DNA from 4 places in the Streptomyces sp. NPDC051172 genome. Region 4 is predicted to be linked to each of the others. Evidence: riboswitches for the same ligand, from Rfam matches in the RefSeq annotation. Region 4 holds a riboswitch; each other region holds the start of a gene.

The links. A riboswitch is a leader RNA that binds a small molecule or an ion and turns the genes downstream of it on or off. The one in region 4 is predicted to bind cyclic di-AMP.
Positions count from the first base shown of each region.
Region 1: another riboswitch for cyclic di-AMP. It lies ahead of AB0N07_RS21920 (NlpC/P60 family protein); the one in region 4 lies ahead of AB0N07_RS21780 (M23 family metallopeptidase).
Region 2: another riboswitch for cyclic di-AMP. It lies ahead of AB0N07_RS10160 (transglycosylase SLT domain-containing protein); the one in region 4 lies ahead of AB0N07_RS21780 (M23 family metallopeptidase).
Region 3: another riboswitch for cyclic di-AMP. It lies ahead of AB0N07_RS41710 (M23 family metallopeptidase); the one in region 4 lies ahead of AB0N07_RS21780 (M23 family metallopeptidase).

Region 1 is NZ_JBFBBE010000035.1:1,095-5,299, reverse strand. It holds gene pcrA (DNA helicase PcrA) at 1-1,852, opposite strand, end outside; cyclic di-AMP (ydaO/yuaA leader) riboswitch at 2,245-2,416, shown strand; gene AB0N07_RS21920 (NlpC/P60 family protein) at 2,425-3,579, shown strand; partial or broken gene AB0N07_RS21915 (tellurite resistance/C4-dicarboxylate transporter family protein) at 3,676-4,205, shown strand, end outside.
Region 2 is NZ_JBFBBE010000012.1:138,709-142,913, forward strand. It holds gene AB0N07_RS10150 (FAD-dependent oxidoreductase) at 1-549, shown strand, start outside; gene AB0N07_RS10155 (HAD family hydrolase) at 684-1,541, shown strand; gene AB0N07_RS10160 (transglycosylase SLT domain-containing protein) at 1,594-2,076, opposite strand; cyclic di-AMP (ydaO/yuaA leader) riboswitch at 2,081-2,255, opposite strand; gene AB0N07_RS10165 (polyprenyl synthetase family protein) at 2,932-3,942, shown strand; gene AB0N07_RS10170 (CHRD domain-containing protein) at 4,101-4,205, shown strand, end outside.
Region 3 is NZ_JBFBBE010000121.1:4,868-9,072, reverse strand. It holds gene AB0N07_RS41715 (aldo/keto reductase) at 1-552, opposite strand, end outside; gene AB0N07_RS41710 (M23 family metallopeptidase) at 661-1,674, opposite strand; cyclic di-AMP (ydaO/yuaA leader) riboswitch at 1,686-1,843, opposite strand; gene AB0N07_RS41705 (PP2C family protein-serine/threonine phosphatase) at 2,008-3,090, opposite strand; tRNA gene AB0N07_RS41700 (tRNA-Met) at 3,198-3,271, opposite strand; gene AB0N07_RS41695 (alginate lyase family protein) at 3,371-4,205, opposite strand, start outside.
Region 4 is NZ_JBFBBE010000034.1:58,162-62,366, forward strand. It holds gene AB0N07_RS21775 (GntR family transcriptional regulator) at 1-617, opposite strand, end outside; gene AB0N07_RS21780 (M23 family metallopeptidase) at 805-1,569, opposite strand; cyclic di-AMP (ydaO/yuaA leader) riboswitch at 1,582-1,747, opposite strand; gene AB0N07_RS21785 (pitrilysin family protein) at 1,951-3,339, opposite strand; gene AB0N07_RS21790 (pitrilysin family protein) at 3,336-4,205, opposite strand, start outside.

The DNA.
Region 1 (4,205 bases), on a different contig from region 4:
AGTCGGCGAGAGAGCCCGGCTCCTCGCCTTCACCGGACTCCTGCTCGAACTCCAGGGCCACGGCGGCGAGTTCCTGGAGGTTCTCGATGCGGGTCTCGTCCTGCGGGTCGGTGGAGGCCTGCAACTCGGCGAGGTAGCCGGTACGTTCGAGGATCGCCTCCAGTACGGTCGCCGGGCCCGCGCCGGACTCGACGATCGTCCGGAGGTCCTCCATCAGTGTGTTGAACCGCTTGACGGCGTTGGCCGAACGTGCGGCCATGCCGTACGCCTCGTCGACGCGGCGCAGCGCCTGCGGGAAGCTGATCTTCTCCCGCTGGGCGAGGGCGTCGATCATCGCCTCCGCGCGGTCGCCGATACCGCGCTTGGGGACGTTGAGGATGCGGCGCAGCGGCACCGAGTCCTCGGGGTTGGCCAGCACCCGCAGGTAGGCCAGGACGTCCCGGACCTCCTTGCGCTCGTAGAAGCGGACACCGCCGACGACCTTGTAGGGCAGGCCGACGCGGATGAAGACCTCTTCGAAGACACGGGACTGGGCGTTGGTGCGGTAGAAGACGGCGACGTCTCCGGCCTTCGCCTCGCCGGCGTCCGTGAGACGGTCTATCTCGTCGGCGACGAACTGCGCCTCGTCGTGCTCCGTGTCGGCCACGTAGCCGGTGATGCGGGCGCCCGCGCCCGCGTTGGTCCACAGGTTCTTGGGGCGGCGGGACTCGTTGCGCTCGATGACGGCGTTGGCCGCGGAGAGGATCGTCTGGGTGGAGCGGTAGTTCTGCTCCAGCAGGATCGTCGTCGCGTCCGGGTAGTCCTCCTCGAACTGGAGGATGTTGCGGATCGTCGCACCGCGGAAGGCGTAGATCGACTGGTCGGCGTCGCCCACGACGCACAGTTCGGCGGGCTGGAGGTCGTACTCGTTCGGCGGTACGTCAGCTTCGTCGGCGCGCGTGCCGGTGCCGACGAGTTCCCGTACGAGCGCGTACTGGGCGTGGTTGGTGTCCTGGTACTCGTCGACCAGGACGTGCCGGAAGCGGCGGCGGTAGTGCTCGGCGACGTCCGGGAAGGCGCGCAGCAGGTTGACCGTCGTCATGATCAGGTCGTCGAAGTCGAGGGCGTTCGCCTCGCGCAGCCGCGACTGGTACATGGCGTAGGCCTGGGCGAGGGTCTTCTCGAAACCGTCGGCGGCCTGGGCGGCGAAGTCCTCCTCGTCGATCAGCTCGTTCTTCAGGTTCGAGATCTTGGCGCTGAAGGACTTCGGCGGGTAGCGCTTGGGGTCGAGGTCCAGGTCGCGGCAGACGAGGGCCATCAGGCGCTTGCTGTCGGCTGCGTCGTAGATCGAGAAGGAGGAGGTGAAGCCGAGCTTCTTCGACTCCCTCCGCAGGATGCGCACGCACGCGCTGTGGAAGGTCATCACCCACATCGCGTTCGCCCGCGGGCCGACGAGCTGCTCGACGCGCTCCTTCATCTCGCCCGCGGCCTTGTTGGTGAAGGTGATCGCGAGGACCTGGCCGGGATGCACGTTCCGCTCGCCCAGGAGGTACGCGATGCGGTGGGTGAGCACGCGGGTCTTGCCGGAGCCGGCGCCGGCCACGATGAGCAGGGGGCCGCCGGAGTGGACGACGGCCGCGCGCTGGTTCTCGTTCAGCCCGTCCAGGAGTGCGGCCGGGTCGATCGCCGGGCGGGGGGCGCCGTTGCGGTAGTAGTCCTCCCGGTCCGGGGGCACGTCGAACTTCCCGCCGAACAGATCGTCCGGAACCGGCTCCGGTCCGTGATCGTCCTCGGGCGGCGGCGGAGGTTCCTCCTCGTGCCCGCGGGGGGCCTGGAGGTTCGCCAGGAAGCTGTCGTCAAAGAGGCTGCTCATCGCTCTCCGAGTCTAGGGTGCCCCACTGACAGCCCGCCGCCGCCCTGAGAACATCGCCGGAATCCGCGGGCTCCCCTGGGCCTCCACGGGCGCAGAATCCCTGGTGCTTCCAGACCTGAACGCCAGACGTCCTCTGCTCTCCAGAACCGTGCCATCACGGACCGTAATCGAACAAGTCGAGGCGTGGACCGAAGCGAGTGGACGCTGCCGCTCCGACAGAAATACCACCAGGACGGCACATATCATCCCGAATTGACGAGCGCATGCGACCTGCTGACCGAAGGTCACGAAAATGTATCGGGCATATCGAACATCAACCTTCACAGGGGCCACACGAGTTGGCTACCGTTCCGGCAGGCCGCACGACCCCCACCGGCGAACGTCGCCGGGCCGCGCGGCCTCCGCCGAGTCCGGTGCGCCGCCGCGCATCCGGAGCCGGGGACCCACACCGACCTTGGGGTGAATCGGTCCTCCTCCCTTTCGGGGCACGGACCGTAGGGCAACCCTTCCGAACCACCCGCCCGAACCCGACAGCTAACTCGGTAGGCGGAGCATGGAAGGAGTCGCCTCCCTTGGCGTCGCACCGCAAGTCGCGCCCCGCGGGTTCGCGCGTAGCAGGTATACGCACCCCCGCCCTCGCCACGGCCGCCCTCACCTCGGTGGCCCTGCTGTCCCAGTCCGCGAACGCCGCCCCCGCCGCGGACGGCAAGCCCAGCCTCGAAGAGGTCGAGAAGAAGGTCGACGACCTCTACCGCCAGGCGGAGTCGGCCACCGAGAAGTACAACGCGGCCAAAGAGAAGACCACGAAGCAGCGCAAGAACGTCGACACCCTCCTCGACGACGTCGCCAAGCGCATGCAGAAGCTCAACGAAGAGCGTGACCGGCTCGGTTCCTTCGCCGCGGCCCAGTACCGGACCGGAGCCGCCGCACCCGACACGGCGACCTTCCTGCTCGCGGACTCCCCGCAGGACTACTTCGACCAGACGCAGCTGATGGGACGGCTGACCTCTCGCCAGAAGAGCGCGGTCGACGAGTACTTCACCGAGCAGTCCGCGACGATGAAGAAGCGTCAGGAGGCATCCAAGAGCCTTGAGTCGCTCACCGCGACACAGAGCGACCTGCAGACCGCCAAGTCCACGGTGCAGAAGAAGCTCTCCGACGCGCGCGAGCTGCTGTCGAAGCTGACCGCCGACGAGAAGGCGCGGCTCGCGGCGATCCAGAAGCAGCAGGAGGAGGCGGCGGCCCGCAAGGCCGCTGAGCTGGCGAAACAGCAGGCGGCGGCGGAGAAGGCCAAGGAAGAGGCCGCGGCCCGGGACGGCGGCTCCGCCTCGGGCTCGGGATCCACCTCCACCAGCGACTCCTCCTACGCCACCAAGGCCGAGAAGGCGCTCGCCTTCGCCCGGGCACAGATCGGCAAACCGTACGTCTGGGGCGCCACCGGCCCCGGCTCCTACGACTGCTCCGGCCTCACCCAGGCCGCCTGGAAGGCCGCCGGCGTCTCCCTCCCGCGCACCACCTACGACCAGGTCAACGCCGGCACGACGGTCTCGCTGACCGACGCTCAGCCCGGCGACCTGATCTTCTTCTACGACGACATCAGCCACGTCGGCGTCTACATCGGCAACGGCATGATGATCCACGCCCCGAAGCCCGGCGCGTACGTCCGCGAGGAGTCGATCTACTACGGCGGCGAATCGATCATCCACAGCGTGGTGCGGCCTGCCTGAGGCAGGAGAGCAGGGCACGCGCGCGTGGGGACAGTTTGTGATGCACGCGCGCGTGGCCCGGCCTCAACCCGCGCCGCACTCCTTGGCATCGGCCCCATGTCCGGCCCGACCTTCCGCCACGCCTGGTGGGCGCAGCGTTCGCCGGCGGCCGGGGCCGCCGTGCCGGCGACCGGCAGTGTGTCGCTCGGACTGCATCCGACGGGGTACGAGGTGCTGTCGCGGATCGTCCTGGGCCTGGCCTGTGTCGCCTGGGCGGTGCTTGCGGCGGGCTTCGGTGCCCGGCTGGTGCGGGAACCGGTGAGGTGGCGGGCGGAGGCGGGGCGCCGGGGGCGCTGACCGCCGTCGCGGCGACCACCGTCCTCGGAACCCGGTTCTGCGCCCTCGGACGGCAGACCCCAGCCGAGGCCCTGCTCGCGCCGGCTGCCGTGCTGTGGCCGCTGCTGCTGGTGCAGGTCGCACGGCACTGGCGGCGTCACATGCCGGGCGCGGTGCTCGGCGCCACACTCGCCGGGGTCCAGGCGACGGCACGGCTCGCGCGCGCGGCGCCGGCGCTGTTCTGACTCGGGCTCGTCCTCTACGCCTGCGTGCTGGCCCTCTTCGATCTGCGACAGGTGACGCAAGGGCTG
Region 2 (4,205 bases), on a different contig from region 4:
GGCGCACCGCCGTGGAAGCAGCCGAAGCTGCGCCCCGAGTCGCCGTTCGGCCGCGCCTGGTCCCTGTGGGCCCTGAGCTACTATCCGCACCCCTACCGCTATCTGCCGGCCGAGGCCCGCCACTACCTGGTGCGGCGCGTCCTCGGTCCGCTCGGCGCATGGTGGCTGCGCGATCGTTTCGAGGGGAAGGTGCAGGTCAGCGAGGTCGACCGGATCGTGCGGGCGGATGCGGCCGACGGCAGCCCGAAGCTGACGGTCCGCACCCACGCCGGCCGCATCCTGGACATGTCCGCGGACCATGTCATCGCGGCCACCGGATACCGGGTGGACATCGCGGCCATGGACTTCCTCGGCCACGAACTGCGCACGCGTCTCGCGGTGAGCCGCGGCACACCCAAACTGGGCGCGGGGTACGTCTCCTCGGTCCCCGGCCTGTACTTCACCGGCCTGCCGGCCGCGGCGTCGTACGGCCCGGTGATGCGCTTCGTGTGCGGCACCGAGTTCGCCTCTCCGAGGCTGGCAAAACACCTGGCGGCAGCGCACGGCTAGGCAGCGGCAGCGGGCTCTTGCCTGACGATGAAGAGCCCATAAGGATAAGGGAGTTGAGTGAGGGACGGTGGGGCAATCGGCCGTCGTCCGGTTCACGATGAGTCGGTGGGGCGTCCTGTCCGTATTCTCTGATCATGGCCGCACCCACCGCATATGCACTCATCGCCACCGACCTGGACGGCACGCTGCTCCGAGGCGACGACACGCTCTCCGACCGGTCCCTCGCCGCTCTCGCACGGGTCGCCGGGGCCGGCGCCCGGCACCTGGTCGTGACGGGCCGGCCGGCCCCCAGGGTGCGGCCGCTCTTCGACCAACTGGGCGGCAGGGGGCTCGCGGTGTGCGGGCAGGGCGCGCAGGTGTACGACGTGGGCGCGGACCGTCTGCTGTGGTCCGTCACCCTGGACCGGGAGCTGGCCGAGACCGCCCTCGGCAAGATCGAGGCCGAGGTGGGCCAGGTGTACGCGGCTGTCGACCAGGACGGTGTGGAGGGACTCACGCTCATCGAACCGGGCTATCTGATGCCGCATCCGACGCTGCCCGCGGTCCGGGTCGACCGGCGCGACGACCTGTGGTGCGAACCCATCAGCAAGGTGCTGCTGCGCCATCCCGACCTGTCCGACGACGAGTTGGCGGCGACGGCGCGCTCGGTGGTGGGTTCGCTGGCCACCGTCACCATGTCGGGGCCGGGGACCGTCGAACTCCAGCCATGCGGCATCACCAAGGCGACGGGCCTCGCACTGGCCGCCGCACACCTGGGACTCGGCCCGCAGCAGACCATCGCCTTCGGCGACATGCCGAACGACATCCCCATGTTCGACTGGGCCGCCCACGGCGTCGCCATGGCCAACGCCCACCCCGAACTCAAGGCGGTGGCCGACGAGATCACCCTGTCGAACGAGGACGACGGCATCGCCGTCGTCCTCGAGCGACTGTTCGTCGAGTTCGGGGAGCTCGACGAACTCGTGGAGCTCGGGCAACTCGAGGGGTTGTGAGCAGGGTGCCGGATGCGACGAACGGCCCGTCGAGGCACTTCCCCGGGAGCGCCTAGTAGGCGCCGAAGACGTTGTCGATCGACCCGTACCGCGCGGCGGCGTACTTGCAGGCGGCCGTGATGTTCGCGATCGGGTCGAAGGGGTTCATCGCCGTGCCGGGCACGTGGTAGGCGAGGAACGTCGGGTCGATGACCTGCAGCAGTCCCTTGGAGGGGGTGCCGGCGACCGCGTTCGAGTCCCAGTTGTTGATGGCGGCCGGGTCGCCCGAGGACTCGCGGATGATGTTGCGGTAAATGCCGTTGTACGTCCCCGGGATTCCGTTCTGCTGCATGACCTGGAGGGCGCCCCGGATCCAGCCGTCGAGGTTGTCGGCGTAGCCCATCGACTTCACGCTGGCCACGGTCGGGGTGGCCGCGGACGCGCTGTTCGCGCCGATGAGCGGGAGGGCGAGAACGGCGACGCCCGTACCGGTGACGGCGAGCTTGCGAGCGAGGCGGTTGCTTCTGGGACGACGGTGCTGACCTGTTGCAGGCATGGCGGGATCCTCTCCGGCGCCTGCGAGGTGAGCTGTCGGGTTCGGGCGGGGAGATGCCCGGCCGCGCAGCCGTACGGCAGCGCGACTTCACCCCTAGCCGGTCAGGGACGATGCCCGGCCCGGCGGCCTACCTGGTTCCCCCGCTCCTGCCGTGCGAGTCAGTTGGTCGATGGTTGTTCCCGGGCGGCGGCAGGATTCGGCGTCCACCCGACAGGCCGGGAACGTATGCGAGAGCACATGACGGGAACAAGTGTCGAGTTCACAGATCACGCCTCTTGACCTTGGTCTGAGGCTTATGGGGCACTTGATCCTTTGCGGTTGCCAAGGTTCAACTCGCGTACGGGGAAGGGGAAGCGGTGAGAGGGTGGCGCTCGTCGGCCCGCACCGCCGTGTGAGTCAAGTCACCGGCATCCGCAAGAACGGCAAAAAGGGGCAATGGCCCCAACTAGTGGTCAACCAGCAGCTCATCGCCTCATTGGGGGGCGAAAACGGAACCTGGCGTGTGGTGCACGTCGTTGTCATGGCGGTCGCCCGTCGAGCACCCCGCGCCGGGATCCGGAGGTCCTCGTGAGTCGTTTCGTGAGGGAGGGGCGATCGGGCGTGCCGACTCGTACGGACGCGCCGGGGGGCACGCCGAGAGGCGGGTCGGCCGACACCCCGATAGACAAGTCGGTAGATATCCGTTCTTATCAGTTGATCAAAAACATACCGGCCGTGATCCGATACCGCCCGGGCTGGACGGGTGGGTGGCATCGGTGATCGAAAGGTGACCGGATACGCTGACTTGAGTGATGTCAGCGACCTATCGACAAACCGTGTAACCGCCAGTAGACACCAGCAGACAGGAGACCCCTCGTGACCGTCGTCGGGCCGTTCGGGCTGAGCGTGCGGGACCAGGCTCTGGAAGCCGATGTCCAGGCCGGATTGGCGGCCGTCGAGGAAGGTTTGCTCGAAGCCACCAAGAGTGAGGTGCCCTTCATCACGGAGGCCGCCCAGCACCTGGTGCGGGCGGGCGGGAAGCGGTTCCGCCCGCTGCTCGTGATGCTCGCCGCCCAGTTCGGTGACCCGTATGCGCCGGGGGTCGTGCCGTCGGCCGTGGTGGTGGAGCTGACCCATCTGGCGACGCTGTACCACGACGACGTGATGGACGAGGCCGCCGTGCGGCGTGGCGTCGACAGCGCCAACGCCCGCTGGGGCAACTCGGTGGCGGTCCTCACCGGCGACTTCCTGTTCGCGCGCGCCTCGCACATCCTCGCCGACCTCGGGCCCGAGGCGGTCCGGGTGCAGGCCGAGGCGTTCGAGCGCCTGGTCACCGGGCAGATCCTGGAGACGGCGGGGCCGCAGGACGGACGGGACCCGGTCGACCACTACCTGGACGTCCTCGGCGGCAAGACGGGCTCGCTGGTGGCCGTGTCGTGCCGCTTCGGGGCGATGATGTCGGGCGCCGACGAGACGGTCGTGGACGTGCTGACGCAGTACGGGGAGCGGCTGGGAGTCGCCTTCCAGCTGGCGGACGACGTACTGGACATCGCCTCCGAGTCGCGCGAGTCCGGCAAGACCCCGGGCACCGACCTGCGCGAGGGAGTCCCCACGCTTCCGGTGCTGCGGCTGCGGGAGCGGGCGGCCCGGCTGGGTCTTGCCGAGGACATCGCCCTGTGCGAGCTGCTGGACTCCGACCTGAGCGACGACGCGCGGCATGCCGAGGCGCTCGCCGGACTGCGGGCGCACCCTGCGCTGGAGCAGGCGCGGCGGGACACGGTGCGGTACGCGGAGGACGCGCGAGCGGCCCTGGCCCCGCTGCCGGAGTGCGATGCCAAGCTCGCGCTGATGGAGATGTGCGACGCCGTGGTGCACCGGGCCGGCTGAGCCGTCGGCCGAGCGGCCTCTGAGCTGCGCTCCAGGCGATGTGATGCACGTCATATATCTGGACTGAATCCAGAATGAGATCGCTTCCGTAGTCATACCCGGAAGGCCGACGCAGGGGGTGTCGGCCGGTCTACGGGGAGAAAAAAAGAATCATGGGCATGAATGCGACGTTCTCGAAGCGCCGTAAGAGCCTGGTGGCCACAGCTGTCGCGGTGGCCGCCGCCGGCGGGATCGCCGCCGCGGTGATCCCGGCCCACGCCACC
Region 3 (4,205 bases), on a different contig from region 4:
GGGCTGCAGGGCCACGTACTTGGCCAGGCCCTCGCGGTCGGAGAACTCCAGGGACGCGCGGAGCCGGTCGGCGGAGATGTTGGACGCGGCGATGTGCCGGACCTTGCCCGCCTTCACCAGCTCGTCGAGCGCGCCGATGATCTCCTCGACCGGCACCTCGGGCTTGTCGAAGTGGGTGTAGTAGAGGTCGATGTAGTCGGTGTCGAGGCGGCGCAGGGAGGCCTCTGCGGCGGCCTTGATGTTGGCGGCGGACAGGCCCTGGAAGTCGGGGTGCTGGCTGACCTTGGTCGCGATGACCACGTCGTCGCGGTTGCCGCGCGCCCTGACCCACTTGCCGATGATCGTCTCTGACTCGCCGCCGTGGTTGCCGTCGACCCAGGCCGAGTAGGAGTCGGCGGTGTCGACGAAGTTGCCGCCGGCGGCCGCATAGGCGTCGAGCACGGCGAAGGAGGTGGCCTCGTCGGCGGTCCAGCCGAAGACGTTGCCGCCCAGGGAGAGCGGGAAGACCTCCAGGCCGGAGGAGCCGAGCTTGCGCAGAGAAGGAGAAGTCATGCCTTACGTCAACGCCCGCCCCGGTGGCCGGTCTTCCGCGGCGGGCGCAAAGATCCCGTAAACAAGCGGACTACGGCACTCCGGGGGCGGACGGAGAACGCACGGATGTCAGGGGTTGAGGCCCTTGCTGCGCAGCCACGGCAGCGGGTCGATGCCCGTGGCCTGGCCGTCGGGGTGGACCTCCAGGTGCAGGTGCGGGCCGGTCACGTTGCCGGTGGCGCCGATGCGGCCGATGACGTCACCCGTGCCGACCTTCTGGCCGACGCTGACGCTGATCGACGACTGGTGGCAGAACCAGAGCTCCGTACCGTCGTCGAGGGTGAGGATCGTGCGGTAGCCGTACGCGCCCGCCCAGCCGGCCTGCGTGATGGTGCCGGAGTGGATGGCCTTGATGAGCGTGCCCGTGGGGGCGGCGAAGTCGAGGCCCGTGTGGTAGCCGGAGGACCACATGGAACCGGCCTGACCGAAGGTGCCGGTGATCGTGTACGACACGACCGGCAGCTGGAACTGCTTGGCCAGCTCGGCGAGCTTCACGGCCTCGGCGGCCTTCTTGGCCGCCGCCTCCGCCTTCTCCTTCGCCGCGGCGGCCTTGGTCGCGGCCTCCTTCTCGGCCTTGGCGGCGGCGTCGTCGATCTGCTTCGCGAGGGCCGCCTCGGTGGCCGCCTGGCTCTTGCCGTCGATCTGGACCTGCTGCGACTCGGCCTGCGCCATGATCCGGTCGCGCAGCGCCTCACCGGCGCCCCGCGCGGTGCCCTCGGAGGTGGTGGCGACGTCGCTGAGCGCGGTCGCGGAGCCCTTGGGGGCCTCGGAGCCACCGAACACATGGGCCACGGAGGCGAGATCGGGCATGGAGATCGACACCGGCGGCTTGCCGGTGTTGGCGCTGGCCATACCGCCCGCGCCGACGGCGGCTATGACACCGACACCGAGGACCGTGGAGCTGCGGGCGAGTCCCCCGCCGCGCTGCTTGGCGACGCGGTGCCGGCCGCGGACCGGGGCGAGGGAGTCCTCGGTGGGATTCCACTCCTCCCACGGACCCTCGTCGGTGCGTCGGCCGGCGAAGCCGAAGGGTTCGGTGCTCGGCACGAACGGGGCTGGCGGGGCAGGCGGGTTGGACGCCACGTGGGCGTGCTCCTTTCCTTCCTTCTCGCCTACCGGGTTAGCTGACGGGTTCGGAGCAGGAAGGTCTCCTACGCGCGTATACCTGCCGTGCTGCCACGGCGGTGTCGGCGCGATTCACCCCAGGGTGGTGGTTCCCCGGTTCCCTTGCGGGATTCGGCGCGTGCGCACGGAGCCGCCTCTTGTGACGGCTGGGACGACCGCGCTGCGTTATCGAACGTTAATAGACCCGGGGTGTCGTTTCCAAGGTGTTCCGCTTGATCATTAACCTTTCTGACCTGAACGTACGGCGCATGAACGGCGAAAAACGGGCGAGTTGACCGCGCCTCAGGAATCTCAGGGCCGTCTTACGGCGAGCAGTGCCATGTCGTCCGCCATGGCCTCACCGGCGTATCTGCGCACCTCCCGTGCGAGGGTGGCGAGCAGCGCGGCGGGCTCGTGGAAGACCCGGCCGGCGAGCCGGTCCGCGGGTTCGAAGAACCGCCCGTGCTCGTCCCGTGCCTCGGACAGCCCGTCGGTGTACAGCAGCAGCGTGGCCCCGCCGCGGAACGCGATCTCCTCCGCGCGGTCGGGCCGGCTCCCGAAGTCGCCCATGCCGAGCGGCAGGGCGGGCTCGCGGGCGTGCAGGGTGTGCACGGTGCCGTCGGGGCACAGCAGCAGCGGAGGCGGGTGGCCTCGGGTGAGGATGCGGACGACGCCCTCGCCGTGCGGGAGTTCGGCGAGCACGGCGGTGGCGAACCCCTCGAACAACTCGATGCCCCCGCGCCGCGCCGCCTCGCGGGCCAGCGCCCGGTCCAGCCGCTGTGCGACCGCCTCCAGGGTGGCCTCCTGTTCGGCGGCCTCCCGGAACGCCCCGATGACGACGGCCACGGCGGCCACCGCGCCCATCCCCTTTCCCCGTACGTCGCCCACGACCAGCCGTACGCCGTACGGGCTGTCCTGCACGGCGTACAGGTCGCCGCCGATGGATGCGTCCGCCTGCGCGGCCTCGTACCGTGCCGCGACTGCGAACCCTCCGACCCGCTCGGCGGGTTCGGGCAGCACGGCGCGCTGGGTGGCCTCGGCGATCTCGCGCTGCGAGGCGAGCTCCTCGCGACCGCGGCCGACGAGGAGGTTGATGAGGACGGCCAGGACGGAGACCGTCGCGACGGTGGCCAGCTCGGTGATCGCCTCGACCTGGAGGAGGATGCCCATCTGGGCGTGGATCGCGGTGACGACGAGGACGGTCGCGATGCCGGTGAGGACCGTGCCGCGGCGCGAGTAGAGCGGGGCGGCGACCAGGGGTGCGGCGGTGAAGAGAGGGCCCGCCGTGAACCGCGACGGGGTGAGGTAGTCGTAGAAGGTCCCGCCGACGATCAACAGCGCCGGGAGCAGCCGCACGAAGGTGCGCGCGTATGAGATCGGCCCCTCCTGCTCCACCTCTCCAGGTTTCCCGGTACGGCGGTGCGGGGCGAGCCGGATGACCCGACCGGGGGAAACACTCAGGGCCGGAGTCCAGTCACTGGACTCCGGCCCTGAGCCTTGAGTAGCGGGGACAGGATTTGAACCTGCGACCTCTGGGTTATGAGCCCAGCGAGCTACCGAGCTGCTCCACCCCGCGTCGTTGTGTAACCAGCATACGCCATCCGCGGGGCTGTCTGCGCCAGGGTTTGTGTCCGCCCCCGTTCGCCTGCGTTCTCGGGGGTTCGCAGGATGGCCGTCAGGCGGCGGGGTTGTCCGCGTGGGTGAGCGTCTCCCAGGAGACGAAGAGGTCGTCGGTGCCCGCCGGGCGGCTCTGCTCGACCAGCTTGTGGGCGGCCGGGACGGGGGTGCCGAGCCGGTTCTCCAGGTGGTTGAGGGCGACCTCCAGGTCGGGGCCCATGTTGCCGACGACCCTGCCGCCGCACAGCCACCGCGGGGGCTTGGCCCCCATCTCGTAGCGGGCGTGGAAGTCGAGGGCCGCCTTCAGCCGGTCCTTGACGTCGCCGTACAGGTCGACGCCCTGGTGCCAGGCGGTCTCGGCGATGTGCGCGGTGGCGGCGAGGGAGTAGCCGACGTGCTTGAAGTTGCGGCAGGTCTCCTGCGCGATGCCGTCCTCGAACTTCGTCTCCTTGAACCAGTACGTCTCCAGCTTCTGCACGGTGTTGGCGTCGGAGCCGGCCGGGGTGAGCGGGATCTTGCCGTCCTTGCGCAGATAGAAGTAGTCGGGCACCAGGCCGCGGAAGCGTTTTACGGCGGTGTCGAAGGTCTTGTGGTCGTCGGTGAAGACGGCGATCCCGATGGCGGCGTCGGTCATCGCGAGGTCCCAGTTGCCGTTGTAGTCGGGAAGGTCCCTGGTGACCTCGGGGAGGTAGGCGGTGCGCAGCATGGCCGTGAACCGCCGTACTCGGTCGGCGGGCCAGCCGGCGCCCGGTGCGTACCGGATGATCTCCGCGGCCCGCGCCCAGGTCGACCCGGCCCAGGAGGACTGCAGCCGGGCGTCCTGCGCCGTGTGCCGCTTCAGCTGCGCCGACCAGGCGTCCATGATCTCCCGGGCCTTCACGGCGTGCTCGTGC
Region 4 (4,205 bases):
CGCAGCCGGTGCGCCGCGGTCGAGCGCTCGGTGTGCAGCGTCGTGACCGCCCGCGCGCGCTCGCTGTCGCCGCGGGCCACGGCGTCGACGATCGCCCCGTGCTCCGCCCAGGACTGCCCGGGGTCGACCGGTGCCTCCACGGCGTACATCCAGGCGATCTTGTGGCGCAGCTGGGTCAGCATCGAGGTCAGCGCGGGGCTGCCGGAGGCCTGGGCCAGCGTCTCGTGGAACCAGCCTCCCAGGGAGCGCAGATCCTCGCTGTTGCCCCTCCTGGCCCGCTCCTGACCCAGCCTGACCAGGCCGCGCAGTACCTTGAGATGGGCGTCGGTGCGCCGCTGGGCGGCCCGGGAGGCGCCGAGCGGTTCCAGGAGCATGCGCATCTCCAGCAGGTCGGCGGCCTCCTGCTCGGTCGGTTCCGCGACGCACGCGCCCGCGTGCCGCCGGGTCACCACGAAGCCCTCGGCCTCCAGCGTGCGCAGCGCCTCGCGCACGGGGACGCGCGAGACGCCGTAGCGGCGCGCGAGGAGTTCCTCGGTGAGCCGGCTGCCACGCTCGTAGACACCGGCGACGATGTCGTCCCGGATCGCCGTGCACACCGAGTGCGCCGGAATACGCATGACCGACCTCCGACTTAATCCCCGTGAAACGTCGATGATTGACGTGTATCGGTGACTCTATTGCACGGAGCCGGAATTTCCGACGGCGGGCCGGAATCCATGGATATTTTTTGGACAGCGGGGCGGCAGAAACACCGAAAGCCCCGGCTCGGGAGCCGGGGCCGGAAGGAGATCTTGCGATGCGCCGTCAGACGTTCACGCCGTGCGAGCGCAGGTAGGCGACGGGGTCGATGTCCGAGCCGTACTCGGGGGTCGTACGGGCCTCGAAGTGCAGGTGCGGTCCGGTGGTGTTGCCGGTCGCGCCGGAGAGGCCTATCTGCTGGCCCGGGGTGACCGTCTGGCCCACGGAGATGCCGATGGACGACAGATGGCCGTACTGGGTGTACGTGCCGTCGTTCATCTTGATCACGATCTGGTTGCCGTAGGCGCCGCCCCAGCCGGTCTGGACGACGGTGCCGGCGCCGACCGCGTGCACGGGCGTGCCGCTCGCGGCGTGGAAGTCGATGCCGGTGTGGCTGCCGGAGGACCACAGCGAGCTGCTGGCCCGGTAGCCGGTGGAGACGTACGAGTTCGAGATCGGCGCCACGAACGTGTTGAGGCGCTTGCGCTCGGCCTCGCGGGCGGCGCGCTCCTTGGCCTCGCGCTCCTGCTTGGCCTGGGCAGCGGCCTTCTCGCGTGCCGCCTCCTGGGCCGCCTTCTTGAGCGCGGCCTCCTCGGCGGCCTGCTTCTGGGCGTCGGCCTGGGCCTCGATCCTGTTGGCGATCGTGTCGCCGATGGTGATGACGGGGGTGAGGCCGGTCTGCTCGACGGAGGTGTCGGCGGCGAGCGCGGGGGCCGCGAGGGTACCGATGACGCCGGTGGCGGCGAGGGCCGCGACCCCGGCGGCGCGGGTGGTGGTGCGGTGCGTCCGTGCGGGGCGACGACGCTTCCCGGTGGCGCGCGTGAACGCCATGTGGTGGCTGGTCCTTTCCTTCCCTCTCGCCTACCGGGTTAGCTGACGGGTTCGGAGCAGGAAGGTCTCCTACGGACCCCCTCGCTGCACGCGCGGGCGTCCGATTCACCCCAGGGGACTGCGATGGGTCCCCGGCTCCCCTGGCTCGCGCCGTACGGGGACTCGGCGATGGCTGTCCGGTGCCGCGGATGCGGCGCGGTGCCTGACGGACAGCCCGGAAGACGCTAAGCGGGGCCGCTTTCAATCCCCAAACGGATCACGCTGTTTGTAGCGCATCACACAGGGCAGACAGGCAACTCTCCTTCGATTCTCCGCCAATTCGGACATAAGAGGGCCCTGGTAACGCATCCGTCACCAGGGCCACCCCACGCGCGCGTGCCGCTACTCGGCCGACACCACCGTGACTTCACCGATACCGAGCGCCTCGACGGGCTCCTTGATCTGGGCCGCGTCACCGACGAGAACCGTCACCAGACGGTCCACCGGGAAGGCGCTCACGGCCGCCGCGGTGGCCTCCACGGTGCCGGTCGCGGCGAGCTGCTGGTACAGCGTCGCCTGGTAGTCGTCGGGCAGGTGCTGCTCGACCTGGTCGGCCAGCGTGCTCGCGACGGCCGCCGCGGTCTCGTACTTCAGCGGCGCCACACCGACGAGGTTCTGGACGGCGACATCGCGCTCGGCGTCGGTGAGGCCGCCCTCGGCGAGCGTGCGCAGCACCGTCCACAGATCCTGCAGCGCCGGGCCGGTGTTCGGGGTGTCGACGGAGCCGCTGATGGCGAGCATCGCGGCACCGGAGCCGTCCGGGGCGGACCTGAGGACCTGGCCGAACGCGCGCACACCGTAGGTGTAGCCCTTCTCCTCGCGCAGGACGCGGTCCAGGCGCGAGGTGAGGGTGCCGCCGAGGCAGTACGTGCCGAGCACCTGGGCGGGCCACACGCGGTCGTGCCGGTCGGCGCCGACGCGGCCGATGAGCAGCTGCGTCTGGACGGCGCCCGGACGGTCGACGATGATCACGCGCCCGGTGTCGTCGGCGGTCACCGGCGGCACGGGGCGGGGTTCGGCCCTGGAGCCGGTCCAGGCGCCCAGGGTGTCGCCGAGCAGCGCGTCCAGGTCGATGCCGGTGAGGTCGCCGACGACGACGGCGGTGGCCGTGGCGGGCCGGACATGGCGGTCGTAGAAGGCGCGTACGGCCGCCGCGTCGATCTTCTCGACCGTCTCCTCGGTGCCCTGGCGCGGGCGCGACATGCGCGAGGTCGCCGGGAACAGCTCCTTGGAGAGCTCCTTGGCGGCACGGCGCGAGGGGTTGGCCAGCTCGTGCGGGATCTCGTCCAGGCGGTTGCGGACCAGCCGCTCGACCTCGCTGTCTGCGAACGCGGGCGCCCTGAGGGCGTCGGCGAGCAGCCCGAGCGCCTTGGCGAGACGGGAGGCCGGGACCTCGAGGCTCAGACGTACGCCCGGGTGGTCGGCGTGCGCGTCCAGGGTCGCGCCGGCGCGCTCCAGTTCGGCGGCGAACTCCTCGGCGGAGTGCTTGTCGGTGCCCTCCGAGAAGGCTCGGGCCATGATCGTGGCGACGCCTTCGAAACCGGCCGGCTCGGCCTCCAGGGGTGCGTCCAGGAGCACCTCGACGGCGACGACCTGCTGGCCGGGGCGGTGGCAGCGCAGGACGGTCAGGCCGTTGTCGAGCGCGCCGCGCTCGGGGGACGGGAACGCCCACGGCTTGGCCTCGCCCGCCCGGGGCTGCGGGTGGAACTGCATCGTGGCGAGCTCGGTCACTTGGCCGCCTCCTCGTTCTGGTCGGTGGCTTCCACCGTGGCTTCGGACTCGGGGTCTTCGGGGAAGTCCTCGTCCTGGGCGTGCTCCGCGGACTCGGGCGAGAGCGGCTCGTAGACGAGCACCGCGCGGTTGTCGGGGCGCAGGCGGGCCTTGGCGACCTCCTGGACCTCCTTGGCCGTCACCTCCAGGACGCGCTGCACGGCGGTCAGCGCGAGCTGAGGGTCGCCGAACAGGACGGCGAACCGGCACAGTTCGTCGGCGCGGCCCGCGACCGTGCCGAGCCGGTCCAGCCACTCGCGCTCCAACTGGGCCTGGGCACGCTCCATTTCCTCGGCCATGGGGCCATCGGCGGCGAACCGGGCGAGCTCCTCGTCGATGGCGGCCTCGATGACCGGCACCTCGACGTCACCGGAGGTCTTCACGTCCAGCCAGCCCAGGGAGGGTGCTCCGGCCAGCCGCAGCAGGCCGAATCCGGCCGCGACGGCCGTACGGTCGCGGCGCACCAGCCGGTTGTAGAGGCGGGAGGACTCGCCGCCGCCGAGGACGGTGAGCGCCAGGTCGGCGGCGTCCGCCTCGCGCGTGCCGTCCTGCGGCAGCCGGTAGGCCGCCATCAGAGCGCGCGCCGGGACCTCCTCCTCGATGACCTCGCGCAGCTGCTCACCGATGATCTCCGGCAGCGAGCCGTCGCGGGGCTCCGGCTTCCCGTCGTGCGAGGCGATGGACCCGAAGTACTTCTCGATCCAGGCGAGCGTCTGCTCCGGGTCGATGTCACCGACGACCGAGAGGACGGCGTTGTTGGGCGCGTAGTACGTGCGGAAGAACGCGCGCGCGTCCTCCAGGGTCGCCGCGTCCAGGTCGGCCATCGA